2 linked regions of the Breoghania sp. L-A4 genome follow. The protein of the gene in region 1 interacts with the protein of each later gene in a pairwise test. Links are inferred from orthologs where the notes say so. Each region holds a gene or a part of one and is shown on either strand. Other genes may lie near its edges. The genes, in order: D1F64_RS11755 and D1F64_RS01885.

The links.
Region 2: the proteins of D1F64_RS11755 (region 1) and D1F64_RS01885 interact in binary tests that used the Escherichia coli proteins (3 or more experiments, as listed by UniProt). The link is inferred for Breoghania sp. L-A4 from one-to-one orthologs.

The regions. Positions count from the first base shown.
Region 1 is NZ_CP031841.1:2,560,402-2,567,271, reverse strand. The notes cover bases 2,020-4,917. They hold D1F64_RS11755 (ABC-F family ATP-binding cassette domain-containing protein), read left to right. Parts: upstream 2,020-2,474; coding sequence 2,475-4,361; downstream 4,362-4,917. Other genes in these bases: D1F64_RS11750 (crotonase/enoyl-CoA hydratase family protein), read left to right, coding at 4,680-4,917; D1F64_RS11760 (cyclase family protein), read right to left, coding at 2,020-2,299. Outside these bases: D1F64_RS11770 (glutathione S-transferase family protein), read right to left, coding at 1-613; D1F64_RS11765 (DinB family protein), read left to right, coding at 705-1,214; more of D1F64_RS11760, read right to left, coding at 1,481-2,019; more of D1F64_RS11750, read left to right, coding at 4,918-5,492; D1F64_RS11745 (class I SAM-dependent methyltransferase), read right to left, coding at 5,792-6,496; D1F64_RS11740 (DNA polymerase III subunit chi), read right to left, coding at 6,537-6,870. UniProt on the Escherichia coli protein: Genetic data indicate it may be involved in ribosome assembly or function.
Region 2 is NZ_CP031841.1:390,481-398,024, forward strand. What follows is about bases 1,509-5,080. They hold D1F64_RS01885 (2-oxoglutarate dehydrogenase E1 component), read left to right. Parts: upstream 1,509-1,892; coding sequence 1,893-4,880; downstream 4,881-5,080. Other genes in these bases: sucD (succinate--CoA ligase subunit alpha), read left to right, coding at 1,509-1,721; odhB (2-oxoglutarate dehydrogenase complex dihydrolipoyllysine-residue succinyltransferase), read left to right, coding at 5,001-5,080. Outside these bases: sucC (ADP-forming succinate--CoA ligase subunit beta), read left to right, coding at 1-809; more of sucD, read left to right, coding at 810-1,508; more of odhB, read left to right, coding at 5,081-6,215; D1F64_RS01895 (hypothetical protein), read left to right, coding at 6,247-6,699; lpdA (dihydrolipoyl dehydrogenase), read left to right, coding at 6,748-7,544. UniProt on the Escherichia coli protein: E1 component of the 2-oxoglutarate dehydrogenase (OGDH) complex which catalyzes the decarboxylation of 2-oxoglutarate, the first step in the conversion of 2-oxoglutarate to succinyl-CoA and CO(2).

The sequences.
Region 1 (6,870 bases):
CGTCTTCGAGCAACCGGAAGGAACTCACCACGCGCGGCCACTGCAGCGTGCCAAAGAGGATGTAGTCGGCGAACAGCGGCGCGTCGCCACCGAACCACGGCTGGTTCTTCAACATCTGGCGCACCGGCTGCAGCGCCTTGCGGAAGGTGTCCAGCCGCGCCTCGCGGCCCTCGTGCAGGGATTCCAGTGTGGTGCCGAAGCGTTTTTCGCGGCTCTCGCGGAAATACGCCTGGTCGTCCGGCCCCAGAATATCGTGAATGTCCTTCATCACCAGATTGCCGAGCGCGAAGTGCACCGTGGTGTTGACCCAGCTCTCGACGAATTTCGCGGCCGCCCGGCCACCCTCGCCGCCGAACAGCGACGGCCGGTCGGGATAGGTTTCCTCCAGATAGACCGCGATATCCCAGCTGTCGCTGATCGTGCGGTCCTCGTCCGAGATCACCGGCACGGTCGAGGACACGCCGCCGACCATCTCGCGGATCTTCGTGAACGGGGTCGCCCGCTCCTCGACGCCGAGATGCTTGTGCGCCAGGGCCATTTTCACGCGCCAGCAATAAGGGCTGAACCGCCGGGCCTCGTCGGCCCCGCACAAGTCGTAAAGTACAACGGGCATCTGGCGTCCTTTTGTGAATTTCCGCGCGCATGTCAGGCGTGCTGACGTATGATTTTGAGCGACCCTACTTGAGCTTTTCGCGGGAGAAAACATGAAAGCTTTTGTCACGATGATGGCTGGCTACAACGCCTGGGCCAACACCCGGCTTTATGCAGCCGTGGAGACATTGTCCGAAGCACAGTATTTTGAGGATCGCGGCGCCTTCTTCGGCTCGCTGCATGGCACGCTGAACCATATCTTGGTCGGCGACCACATATGGATGCACCGCTTCACCGGAGACGGCCCTCTTCCGGCGCAGCTCGACACCGTCCTGCACGACACATTGACGGCCCTGCGCGCCGCCCGCGAGGCCGAGGACGCGCGGATCATCGCCTACACCAACGGCCTCTCGGAGGCGGATCTGCGCCACACCTTCACCTACACGCCGGTCACCAGCCCCGAGCCCGTGACCCAGCCGCTGGCGCCCGCGCTGGCGCATCTGTTCAACCACCAAACCCATCACCGCGGCCAGGCGCACGGAATGCTCAGCCAACTCAGTGTCGACCCGCCGTCGCTGGACTTGATCCGGTATCAGCGCGAGAGGGGCGTGGGGATGGGGTGAGATCGCGGCACCTCACATCCGATGTCATCCGCCGGCCACAAAAAACCACGTCGTCATCCCGTGCGCGGTGCAGCGCGCGGTGCTGCTCCGCTGACACGGGATCCATACCGTGATGTCTCCATGCGGCGAGGCCAGGGTGATTGCACACGAGGACTGAGCCACGTGTCCGCGCCGACCCTTATCGGCATGGAAGCCGGGTCAAGCCCGGCACGACGGACGCGATTTCCGTGCTGCCCTCAGCCATCCATTCATGTCCAACGCAATACCTAAACCAGCGCGATCAGCCGGCTGGGGCCGCCGCTGGCGCCGGCGATTTTTGGGGCGCCGACCACCAGTGTCGCGCCCGTCGCCGGCACCTGATCAAGGTTGGCGACCGCTTCCATGCCCCAGCGCCCGGACGGCAGCCAGGCGTAGTGGGTGACGAAATCGGTCGACAATCCATAGTCGAGCGACAGCGTGTCCACCGCCATGCCGGTGACGCCGCGTTCCATCAGCAATTCGGTTGCTTCCAGAGCAAAGCCGGGGAAATGCATCTTGCCGTCGGCATCGGCGTTGCGGAACTTTTCGTTTCCAGCGAATTGATCCCAGCCGGAGTTCATCGCCACGCAGCCGCCCTGCGGCAATGGACCGTTGGCTGTCTCCCAGTCCAAAAGATCCTGCGCACTTACCTGATAGTCCGGGTCTGCGGCGGCCTGTGCCTTCACGTCGATAACGGCGAGCGGCAGCACGAGCTGGTCGACCGGCACGTCGGCCGCCGACGCCCCGTCCTTGGAGAAATGCAGCGGCGCGTCCATGTGGGTGCCGGTGTGCTCGACCAGATGCCAGCGGTTGACGTTGAACCCGTCCTCCTCAAAAGAAAACATCTTTTCGAATTCGATCTGGTTGCCGCCGAAATAGGTGGGAAAATTCTCCACCAGCCGGTGCGTCAGGTCGACGGCACGGCTGAAACTGGCGGGGGCCGCGCGCGCCGGCGGCGCAAAGGCCTGGAACGTGGCGGCGGTTGCGGCAGCCGCACCCGCGCCCTTGAAAAATCCGCGGCGCGACAACCGCGCGACAACCGCTTCCTGGCAACCCGGAACACACATGACGACGCTCCAAAGCAAGAGGCCCCCCGGCCCTGTGTAATTATACGAAGCGACATGCCGCAGCGGCAACCTCGGATACGCGCGAATACGGCCAAAACGGGTCGCAAAGTCACGTTCTTCGCACTGCACGCGTGATTGCTCTTGCAACGGGACACGGTCCGCGCCAAAAGGCGCCATGCTGCATGTCAACGAACTCACATACCGGATTGCCGGCCGTACCCTGCTTGACCAGGCCTCCGTCGTCGTGCCCGAGGGCGCGAAGGTCGGCTTGGTCGGTCGCAATGGCACGGGCAAATCAACGCTTTTCGGCCTGATCACCGGCGATCTGTCGCCGGAATCCGGCTCGCTCACGGTGCGCCGCAACGCGCGCGTCGGCCAGGTGGCCCAGGAAGCGCCCGGATCGGACATCTCCCTGATCGACGTGGTGCTGGCCGCCGACACCGAGCGCTCGGCGCTGCTGGCGGAAGCGGAGACCGCGACCGACCCGCACCGCATCGGCGAGATCCACATGCGGCTGGCCGACATCGACTCGCACACGGCGGAAGCGCGCGCCGGCTCGATCCTTCACGGGCTCGGCTTTTCGGCCGCCGCCCAGCAGCAACCCTGCTCTGCGTTTTCCGGCGGCTGGCGGATGCGCGTGGCGCTCGCCGCCGTGCTGTTCTCCGAGCCCGACCTGCTGCTGCTGGATGAGCCGACCAACTATCTCGATCTGGAAGGCACGCTGTGGCTGGAAACCTACATCGCGCGCTATCCCTACACCGTGCTGCTGATCTCGCATGACCGCGACCTGCTCAACAAGGCGGTGGACACCATCGTGCATCTGGACCAGCTCAAGCTGACGTCCTATCGCGGCGGCTACGACAATTTCGAGCGCCAGCGTCGCGAGAACATGGCGGTGCAGGAAAAGCATCGCGAGAAGCAGGAAACCCAGCGCAAGCATATGGAAGCGTTCGTCAATCGCTTCCGCGCCAAGGCGTCCAAGGCGCGCCAGGCGCAGTCGCGGCTGAAGATGCTCGAGCGCATGGAGCCGATCCAGGCGGCGGCCAACGACATGCGCCAGCCGATCTCCTTCCCGGAGCCCAAGGTGGTCCCCGCCCCGCCGCTGATCGCGCTCGAGGGCGCAAGCGTCGGCTATGATGGCAAGCCGGTGCTCAAGAACCTGAACCTGCGGCTGGACCCGGACGACCGGATCGCGCTGCTCGGCGCCAACGGCAACGGCAAGTCCACCTTCGCAAAGCTTCTGGCCGGGCGGCTGGAGCTGATTTCCGGCCATATGGCGCGGGCCAACAAGATGAAGATCGCCTATTTCGCCCAGCACCAGCTGGACGAACTGGTGCCCGAACACTCGCCGGTGCAGCACGTGCGCGCCCGCATGCCGGGCGAGCCGGAAGGCAAGGTGCGCGGCCGCGTCGCCCGCTTCGGTCTGCCGACCGACCGCATGGAAACCGCCGCCAAGGATCTCTCCGGCGGCGAAAAGGCGAGACTTTTGCTGGGCTTGGCCACGTTCGACGGACCCAACCTGCTGATCCTCGACGAGCCGACCAACCATCTGGACATCGACAGCCGCGAAGCGCTGGTCTTCGCGCTCAACGATTATCAGGGCGCGGTGATCCTGATCTCGCATGACCGGCATCTGGTGGAGGCGTCGGCCGACCGGCTGTGGCTGGTGGCCGACGGCACCGTAACCAATTACGACGGCGATATGGAAGAGTATCGCAAGATGATCCTGCAAGGCGGCAAGGGCGCCGACCGGGCCGGCGAAATGGACAAGCAGCAGCGCGGTTCGGCCCAGGACCGGCGCCGGGGGGCGGCGGAAAAGCGCGCCCAGCTGGCGCCATTGCGCAAGCAGATCCAGGCGGCGGAACGCAAGGTGGAGAAGCTGCAGGGCGACATCAAGCGCTTTGACAGGCTGCTCGCGGACCCGGAACTTTATGCCCGCGATCCGCTGAAGGCGACGCAACTCGCCAAGCGCAAGGCCGACACCGAGAAGGCCCTGGCCAGGGCCGAGGAAGACTGGCTCGGCATGACGTCTCAATACGAAGAGGCCACGGCGGCCGAATAGCCGCGCTGAAGCCGTACTGCCCGGGCATGCAAGGCGTTGGTGCGGGATGGCGCGCAAGCGGCCCATCCTTCGAGACGGGCCATCGGCCCTCCTCAGGATGAGGTCGATTGTTGTGGCCCGGCGGCATGCAATCTCTTGATTCACAACAAGAAAGCCTCATCCTGAGGAAGCCGCGCAGCGGCTGTCTCGAAGGATGCGCGGCGTGCTCCATCACCGATGCACGCTCCACCGGACAATCTCGCGTCGACAGAGCCCCCTATCCCCCGCACTCGAATTTCCGCTATCGTTTGAAAAAACGATCACCGGGGGAACAAGCCTATGAGCATTGCAGTCGAGCGCGACGGGGCCGTCACGATCATCACCATCGACCGTCCGGAGGCGCGCAACGCCGTGGACCCGGACACAGCCGAAGCGCTGAGCGAAGCGTTTCTGCGGTTCAACGCGGATGATGACGCCCGCGTGGCGGTTCTCACGGGCGCCGGCGGCGCGTTCTGCGCCGGATTCGATCTCAAGTACGCGGGTTCCCTGGAACAGGAACGCCGCCCGCTGGGCGATCTGGATATCCCCGCCGGCTGGCATGGTGGCAACGGCTCCGACATCCCGCGCGGACCGATGGGGCCGACCCGGCTGACCCTCGACAAACCGCTGCTTGCCGCCATTTCCGGACCCGCTGTGGCCGGAGGCATGGAGCTGGCGCTGCTCGCCGACATGCGGGTGATGGAGGAAACGGCCTATATGGGCGTCTTCTGCCGCCGCTGGGGCGTTCCGTTGATCGACGGCGGCACCGTGCGGCTGCCGCGCCTGGTCGGCATGGGGCGCGCCATGGACCTGATCCTGACCGGCCGCAAGATCATGGCAGACGAGTGCCAACGTATTGGACTGGCTGAGAGAATCGTGCCCCACGGCGATGCCTTGAGCGCCGCAAGGGCGCTGGCCGCGGAGATCGCCCGCTTCCCGCCCGAATGCGTGCGCGCCGACCGCAAGGCGGCCTACGCCGCCTGGGGCAAGCCGATCAACGAGGCGCTGAGCATTGAATGGGCCAGTCGCTCGATCCTGCAAAAGGAAGGCATTTCAGGCGCCCAGAGATTTGCCCGCGGCGCCGGCCGCAGCGGCGATTTCGAGCGCATTTGACGCGTCAAAAGCGTCAAAACGGTCGAATTGCGTCGAGATCGCGCCGCGCCGTGAAAATCCCGTCCGCGTCATGGCCGGGCTTGTCCCGACCACCCGCAACTCATTGAAAACATGGATCCTCGGCACAAGGCCGAGGATGACGACCGCGGGGCATGAGCCTTGCCCCCCGGTTCAAACAGGGCTTTCTATTTTCCCTCGAATTCGCGCGAATTCGAGGGATTTTTGACGGTTTTTTGATTCAAATTCGAGACCGTTTCGTTTGAAGGGACGCGATCGCGGCTATCGTTTGCGATCGCATACTATTTCTTGCGGAACTCCGCCATCACATGCTCGATCACCCGGCCGTCGGGCCGGTGGACGTCGTAGGCGCGATGCGAGCGCAGGGCGAAGCCGAGATCCCGAAACCGGTCGAGCTCCGACGGCGTCAGCGGCCAGGGCGGACCGTCATAACCGACGCCGTCCTCGCCCGAGCGGGTGATCACCAGCAGCGTGCCGCCGGGGGCAACCAGATTGGCGATGGCGGCAAATCCCCGCTCGCGCAGATCGCCGTGCAGGGCCTGCAGCGTGTAGCACTCGTGCACCAGATCAAACGCGCCGATCCACTCCTGAGGCGGGTTGAACAGATCGGCGACCTGATAATCGACCTTGGTGTCGGGAAACCGCCTCCGGGCCCATTGAATGGCGCCGTCGGCGAGATCGAAAGCGGTGGTCGCCCAGCCGGCGGCCGACAGCGCCTCGGCGTTGTCGCCGAGCCCGCAGGCCACATCGAGCGCCCGGCGGCCCGCGCCGGGGTTCCTGGCGAGCCAGGCCACCAGAACGTCCTTGGGCTTGAGATCCGCCCAGGGCACCGCGGCGGGATCGTCGTCCGCCAGCTCGTAGACCTGCTCGAACCATGACCGGCGATCCTCGGGATCGCCGCCCTTTGCGCCCGTCAGCTCGTCAAGACGCCGCAGCGCCTCCGTGCGCCGGTCCGAAAATCCTGGTTCATCGCGAATGTCGCTCACGATCACCTCCTGTAAAAACATCGTCCGTCGGGAGAAACCGTCACGCCTTCTTGACCCAGCCGCCGCTGTCGCCCTGCTGCCAATAGGTGAGCGCGTGACCGGCGGCCTTCTGCAGCTTCCAGTGGCCGCGCGCCTGAGCCAGCGCGTCCGGATCATTTCCATCGAAAAGAAACACCGCGCGGGTGTATTCGGCCAGATCCGGCGGCTCGGCGCGGTGCACCAGAAAGCGCACGGCGGCCGCGTTGGGATTGTCCGGCGCCTCGCTCAACAGGATCGGCTGGCGCGCATCGTCCTCCCCGCCGGCAAGCGCGTGCGGCAGGAAGGCGTCGGCGCGATAGGACCACAGCAGGGTATCGAGGGCCTTCAGGGCATCG
Region 2 (7,544 bases), 2.2 Mb from region 1 along the record:
CCTTCGTGGTCTCCACCGAGGGCGGCATGGACATCGAGGCCGTCGCGGAAGCGACGCCGGAGAAGATCCACAACCTGCCGATCGACCCGGAAACCGGTGTCACGGAGGCCGACGCGGCCAAGCTCTGCGACGCGCTGGAGCTCGACGACGTCTCCCGCGCCGACGGCATGAAGCTGTTCCCGATCCTCTACAAGGCCTTTGTCGAAAAGGACATGAGCCTGCTGGAGATCAATCCGCTGATCACGCTCGGCGGCGGCGGCGGACTGCGCGTTCTCGACGCCAAGGTCTCGTTTGACGGCAACGCGCTGTTCCGTCACGAGGATGTGGTGGCGCTGCGCGATCTGACCGAAGAGGACGCCAAGGAGATCGAGGCGTCCAAATACGACCTCGCCTATGTCGCGCTTGACGGCGAGATCGGCTGCATGGTCAACGGCGCGGGCCTGGCCATGGCGACCATGGACATCATCAAGCTCTACGGGGCGGAGCCGGCCAACTTCCTCGACGTCGGTGGCGGCGCCACCACGGAGAAGGTGACGGCCGCGTTCCAGATCATCACCGCCGATCCGAACGTGAAGGGCATTCTCGTCAACATCTTCGGCGGCATCATGCGCTGCGACATCATCGCCCAGGGCGTGGTCGAGGCCGTGAAGAAAGTCGGCCTGCAGGTGCCGCTCGTGGTGCGCCTGGAAGGCACCAACGTCGATCTCGGCAAGACAATCATCAACGAAAGCGGCCTCAACGTGATTGCGGCCGACGACCTCGACGATGCCGCCCAGAAGATCGTTGCTGCCGTCAAGGAGGCCTCGTAAATGTCGATTCTCGTCAATAAAAACACCAAGGTCATCGTTCAGGGCCTGACCGGCAAGACGGGTACCTTCCACACCGAGCAGGCGCTGGCCTATCACGGCACGCAGATGGTGGCGGGCACGCATCCCAAGAAGGGCGGCGAGTTCTGGACCGGCAACGTGAACGGATCGGAAGCCAAGCTGCCGATCTTCGCATCGGTGGCGGAAGCCAGGGACCGCACCGGCGCCGACGCCTCCGTGATCTACGTTCCGCCCGCAGGCGCGGGTGCGGCGATCATCGAAGCCATCGACGCCGAGATCCCCTTCATCGTCTGTATCACTGAAGGCATTCCGGTGATGGACATGGTCAAGGTGAAGGCGCGGCTCGAGAAGTCCAACTCGCGGCTTCTCGGTCCGAACTGCCCGGGAATCCTGACACCCGACGAGTGCAAGATCGGCATCATGCCGGGCTCCATCTTCAACAAGGGCTCGGTGGGTATTGTCTCGCGCTCGGGAACGCTCACCTATGAAGCGGTGTTCCAGACCACCAACGCCGGCCTCGGTCAGACAACAGCCGTCGGCATCGGCGGCGATCCGGTCAAGGGCACCGAGTTCATCGATGTTCTTGAGATGTTCCTGGCCGACGACGACACCAAGTCGATCATCATGATCGGCGAGATCGGCGGGTCGGCCGAGGAAGAAGCAGCTCAGTTCATCGCGGATGAGGCGAAGAAGGGCCGTTCCAAGCCGATGGCGGGCTTCATCGCCGGCCGTACGGCGCCTCCGGGCCGCACCATGGGTCATGCCGGTGCTGTGATTTCCGGCGGTAAGGGCGGCGCGGAAGACAAGATCGAGGCGATGGAAGCCGCAGGCATCCGCGTGTCGCCGTCGCCTGCGAAACTCGGCGAGACCCTCGTCGAGGTTCTCAAGGGCTGATTAAGGCTTTGGCGTCTATAACGGTTAAGACGTTTTAAACTGAGTGCGGCCGTACGCGGCCGCACATCCACTTGGCGGGGGTGCGACTGCGTCCTCAGAATTCAGTCCGGCGCGGTTTGATACCGCGCCATTTGCGAGCGGGGCGGGGGCTGATCTCCCGCTGACAAAACAATGGCACGGCAGGACGCGAACGAAGCTTTCGCACTGACGTCGTTCCTCTACGGCGCCAACGCAGCCTATATCGAAGAACTCTATGCGCGCTATCAGACGGATCCCGGTTCCCTTGACGCGGAGTGGCAGGATTTCTTCTCCAAGCTGAAGGACGCGCCCGATGACGTTCTCAAGCAGGCGAAGGGCGCCTCCTGGAAGCGCGCCGACTGGCCCAGGCCCGATTCCGGCGATCTGATTTCCGCGCTGGACGGTGACTGGCCGGCGACGGAAGCGGCGATCGGCGACAAGATCAAGGGCAAGGCGGCGGCCAAGGGCAACGAGATGTCCGAGGCGCAGGTGCAGCAGGCCACGCGCGATTCCGTGCGCGCCCTGATGATGATCCGCGCCTACCGCATGCGCGGCCACCTGCATGCGGATCTCGACCCGCTGAAGCTCGAGCCGCCCAAGGATCACGTCGAGCTGCATCCGGTCACCTACGGCTTCACCGACGCCGACTGGGACCGCAAGATCTTCCTCGACCACGTGCTGGGGCTCGAGTTCGCGACCATCCGCGAGATGCTCGAGATCCTCAAGCGCACCTATTGCTCGACGCTGGGCGTCGAGTTCATGCACATTTCCGATCCGGCGGAGAAGGCCTGGATCCAGGAGCGCATCGAAGGCCCCGACAAGCAGGTCACCTTCACGCCGGAAGGCAAGCGCGCCATCCTCAACAAGCTGATCGAGGCCGAGGGCTTCGAGAAGTTCCTGGACGTGAAATACACCGGCACCAAGCGCTTCGGCCTTGATGGCGGTGAGGCGCTGCTGCCCGCGCTGGAGCAGATCATCAAGCGCGGCGGCCAGCTCGGCCTGAAGGAAATCGTCCTCGGCATGGCCCACCGCGGCCGCCTCAACGTGCTCTCCCAGGTGATGGGCAAGCCGTTGCGCGCCATCTTTCACGAGTTCAAGGGTGGGTCGTTCACGCCCGACGACGTGGAAGGCTCGGGCGATGTGAAGTATCACCTCGGCGCCTCGTCGGACCGGGAGTTCGACGGCAACAACGTGCATCTGTCGCTGACCGCCAATCCCTCGCACCTGGAAATCGTCAATCCGGTGGTGCTGGGCAAGGCGCGGGCCAAGCAGGACCAGCATTCCACGGTCGACGGCAAGTGGGTGGAAACGGTCGACGTCGATCGATCCAAGGTGCTGCCGTTGCTTCTGCACGGCGATGCGGCGTTTGCCGGCCAGGGCGTTGTCGCGGAATGCTTCGGCCTTTCGGCCCTGCGTGGGCATCGCACCGGCGGCTCGATCCACTTCATCATCAACAACCAGATCGGGTTTACGACGAATCCGCGCTTCTCGCGCTCCTCGCCGTATCCGTCCGATGTGGCGAAGATGATCGAGGCGCCGATCTTTCATGTGAACGGCGACGATCCGGAAGCGGTGGTCTTCGCGGCCAAGATCGCAACCGAGTTCCGTCAGGCGTTCGGCAAGCCCGTCGTCATCGACATGTTCTGCTACCGCCGCTTCGGCCACAACGAGGGCGACGAGCCGGCGTTTACCCAGCCGATCATGTACGCCAAGATCCGCCAGCATCCCACGACGCTGCAGATCTACGCCGACAAGCTGATCGCTCAAGGCATCATTACGGGCGAGGAACTGGATTCCATGCGCGCCAACCGGCGCGCGACCATCGACGAGGAGTTCGAGGCCGGTCAGTCCTACATGCCCAACAAGGCGGACTGGCTGGACGGGCGCTGGACAGGCTTCAAGCAGGCGGTCGACTTCGACGACCCGCGCCGCGGCCAGACCGGCATCCCGATGGACATGCTGCGGCACATCGGCGAAAAGCTCTCGTCGGTGCCGGAGGGTTTCAACGCCCACCGCACCATCCGCCGCTTCCTCGCCAATCGCGCCAAGATGCTGGAGACGGGCAAGAACATCGACTGGGCCACAGCGGAAGCTTTCGCCTTCGGTTCGCTGCTGATGGACGGCCACAAGGTGCGCCTGTCGGGGCAGGACGTGGAACGCGGTACCTTCTCGCAGCGCCATTCCGTGCTCTACGATCAGGAGACCGAGGATCGCTACATCCCGCTCGCCAACCTGAGCAAGGACCAGGAGCGCTACGAGGTCATCAACTCGATGCTGTCGGAGGAAGCGGTGCTCGGCTTCGAGTACGGCTACACCCTGGCCGAGCCCAACGCGCTGACCCTGTGGGAAGCGCAGTTCGGCGACTTCGCCAACGGCGCGCAGGTGATCTTCGATCAGTTCCTGTCGTCGGGCGAGCGCAAGTGGCTGCGCATGTCGGGCCTCGTCTGCCTGCTGCCGCACGGCTACGAGGGCCAGGGTCCGGAGCATTCCTCCGCCCGTCTGGAGCGCTATCTGCAGATGTGCGCAGAGGACAACATGCAGGTCGCCTACTGCTCGACGCCGGCCAACTATTTCCACATCCTGCGCCGTCAGATGAACCGGGACTTCCGCAAGCCGCTGATCCTGATGACGCCGAAGTCGCTGCTGCGCCACAAGCGTTGCGTGTCGACGCTGGAGGAACTGGGGCCGGATTCGAGCTTCCATCGTCTCCTGTGGGACGACGCGGAACTGCATCCCGAAGAAGGCATCAAGCTCGCCAAGGACGACAAGATCCGTCGCGTCGTGCTTTGCACCGGCAAGGTCTATTTCGATTTGCAGGAAGAGCGCGAAAAGCTGGGTCTGAACGACGTCTATCTGCTGCGCGTCGAACAACTCTACCCGTTCCCGACCAAGGCTCTGGTGCACGAACTCGGCCGCTTCAAGAATGCCGATGTGGTGTGGTGTCAGGAAGAGCCCAAGAACATGGGCTCGTGGTATCATGTCCAGCCCTACATCGAATGGGTGCTGACGCAGATCGACGCGGAGCACAAACGTCCCCGCTACGTCGGTCGCCCGGCCGCCGCGGCCACGGCCACGGGCCTCATGTCCAAGCATCAGGCGCAGCTCCAGGCATTCCTGGCCGAAGCCTTCGCGGAAGGTTGATCAATGGCTCGCGTCCCGATGGGGTGCGGGCCCTGGTTCCCGCAGCTCGGTCGGGTGCCACTGACACACGACTATTGAATTCACACAGCAGCAAGGCTGCAAAGCGAAGAGACGAGGATCATGGCAACGGAAATCCGCGTGCCCACGCTGGGCGAATCCGTGACCGAAGCCACCATCGCGCAGTGGTACAAGAAGCCCGGCGATGCGATAGCGGCCGACGAGCCGCTGGTCGAGCTTGAGACCGACAAGGTGACCATCGAGGTGCCTGCCCCCTCCGCAGGCGTGCTGGAGAGCATCGTCGTCGAAGAGGGCGTCACCGTTGAGGTTGGCGCGCTTCTGGGCATGCTGAAGGAAGGTTCCGGCGCGTCCTCCCCTGCCGCATCCGCTCCGGCTGAGCCTGCCTCCAAGCCCGCCGCGGCTCCGGCGGCTCCGGCTGAAGGCGGAGCCGACATGCCCCCGGCGCCGGCGGCCCGCAAGCTGATGGCCGAGCAGGGCGTCAGCGCCGCAGCCGTCGAAGGCACCGGCAAACGCGGTCAGGTTCTCAAGGGCGACGTGATGGCGGCGATCGAGGCGGGCACGAGCGCGCCCTCGGCTCCGGCCGCGTCCGTTCGCGCCCCGGTGGCCGTGGAAGACGGTCCGCGCGAGGAACGCGTGCGCATGACCAAGCTGCGCCAGACCATCGCCAAGCGGCTGAAGGACGCGCAGAACACCGCCGCCATGCTGACCACCTTCAACGAGGTGGACATGGGGCCGGTGATGGAATTGCGCAAGCAATACAAGGACCTGTTCGAAAAGAAGCACGGCGTGAAGCTGGGCTTCATGGGTTTCTTCACCAAGGCCGTCTGCCATGCGCTGAAGGAAATCCCGGCGGTCAACGGCGAAGTCGACGGCACCGATATCATCTACAAGAACTTCTGCCACATCGGCGTGGCGGTCGGCACGGAGAAGGGCCTCGTGGTGCCGGTGGTGCGTGACGCCGACCAGATGACGATCGCCGAGATCGAGAAGGAAATCGCCAATCTCGGCCGCAAGGCGCGCGACGGCAAGCTCGGCATGGCTGATATGCAGGGCGGCACCTTCACGATCTCCAACGGCGGCGTCTACGGTTCGCTGATGTCGACGCCGATCCTCAACGCGCCGCAGTCCGGTATCCTGGGCATGCACAAGATCCAGGACCGTCCGATGGCGGTTGGCGGCGAGATCAAGATCCGCCCGATGATGTATCTGGCGCTGAGCTACGATCACCGTATCGTCGACGGCAAGGAAGCGGTGACCTTCCTTGTGCGCGTCAAGGAAAGCCTGGAAGACATCCAGCGTCTCGTGCTGGATCTCTGACAACAGTCAAGGCGCATTTCGGAGGATGGCAATGGTCGTCGTATCAGCAAGACGCGGTCGCGCATTCGTCATGGCGGCCGCACTGGCCGTCGCACTCCTCCCCGCCGCCGCATCCGGCACCTTGCCGGGCGCGCCGGCGGGCGCGGCGATGGCCATACCCGGTACGCCGGCCACCACTGCGGGTGGACTGGTGCTTGCCGCCCGCGATATCCGCTGGCTCGAGGGCGAGTACAGCGTGGATGGCCGCAACCCGAATGGCACGCCTTATCGCGGCCGCGTTTTCATCACGGTGCGCGGCGATGACGTCTATTTTCGTTGGGAAATCGGCCGTGATGTCTACCGCGGCGAGGGCGGCTTCGTCGGCAACGTGCTGGTCATCGACTGGGGCCAGGCCGATCCGGTGACCTATGTGGTGAACACCGACGGGACCCTGAACGGGACCTGGAGCAAGGGCCTCGCCTCCGAGCGACTGATCCCGAGATAATGATCCGCGCGGCCAAGGGCCGCGTCCGAATAGCAAAAGGCGACTGCAATGTCCCAATATGATCTCGTCGTCATCGGCTCCGGCCCCGGTGGCTATGTGTGCGCCATCAAGGCGGCCCAGCTCGGCCAGAAGGTCGCCGTTGTCGAGAAGCGCGCCAGTCATGGTGGAACCTGCCTGAACGTCGGCTGCATCCCGTCCAAGGCGCTGCTGCACACCTCGGAGCTGTTCGAGGAAGCCGGCCACGCCTTCGAAGGGTTCGGAATCAAGGTCGGCAAGCCGAAGCTCGATCTGAAGGCAATGATGGGCCACAAGACGCAGGTCGTGGACGCCAACACCTCCGGCGTCGGCTTCCTGTTCAAGAAGAACAAGATCGAGGCCTTCCAGGGCACCGGCAAGATTGTTGGCAAAGGCAAGGTTGAGGTCGCGCTTGAGGACGGTAAGACGCAGGTTCTCGAGGCGAAGAACATCGTCATCGCCACGGGGTCCGATGTGACGCCGCTGCCGGGCGTCGAAATCGACGAGAAGCAAATCGTCTCCTCCACCGGCGCGCTGGAACTCGACAAGGTTCCTGGCAAGATGATCGTCGTCGGCGCGGGTGTGATCGGTTTGGAGCTGGGCTCTGTCTGGCGCCGTCTCGGCGCCGAGGTGACCGTGGTCGAATACCTCGATCGTATCCTGCCGGGCATGGACAACGATGTCGCCAAGCAGTTCCAGCGCATGCTGGCCAAGCAGGGCATCATCTTCAAGCTGTCGTCCAAGGTCGCCGGCGTCAAAAAATCTGGCAAGACGCTCGAGGTTGTCGTCGAGCCGGCCGCCGGCGAAGCGGCTGCCGAGACCCTGGAGGC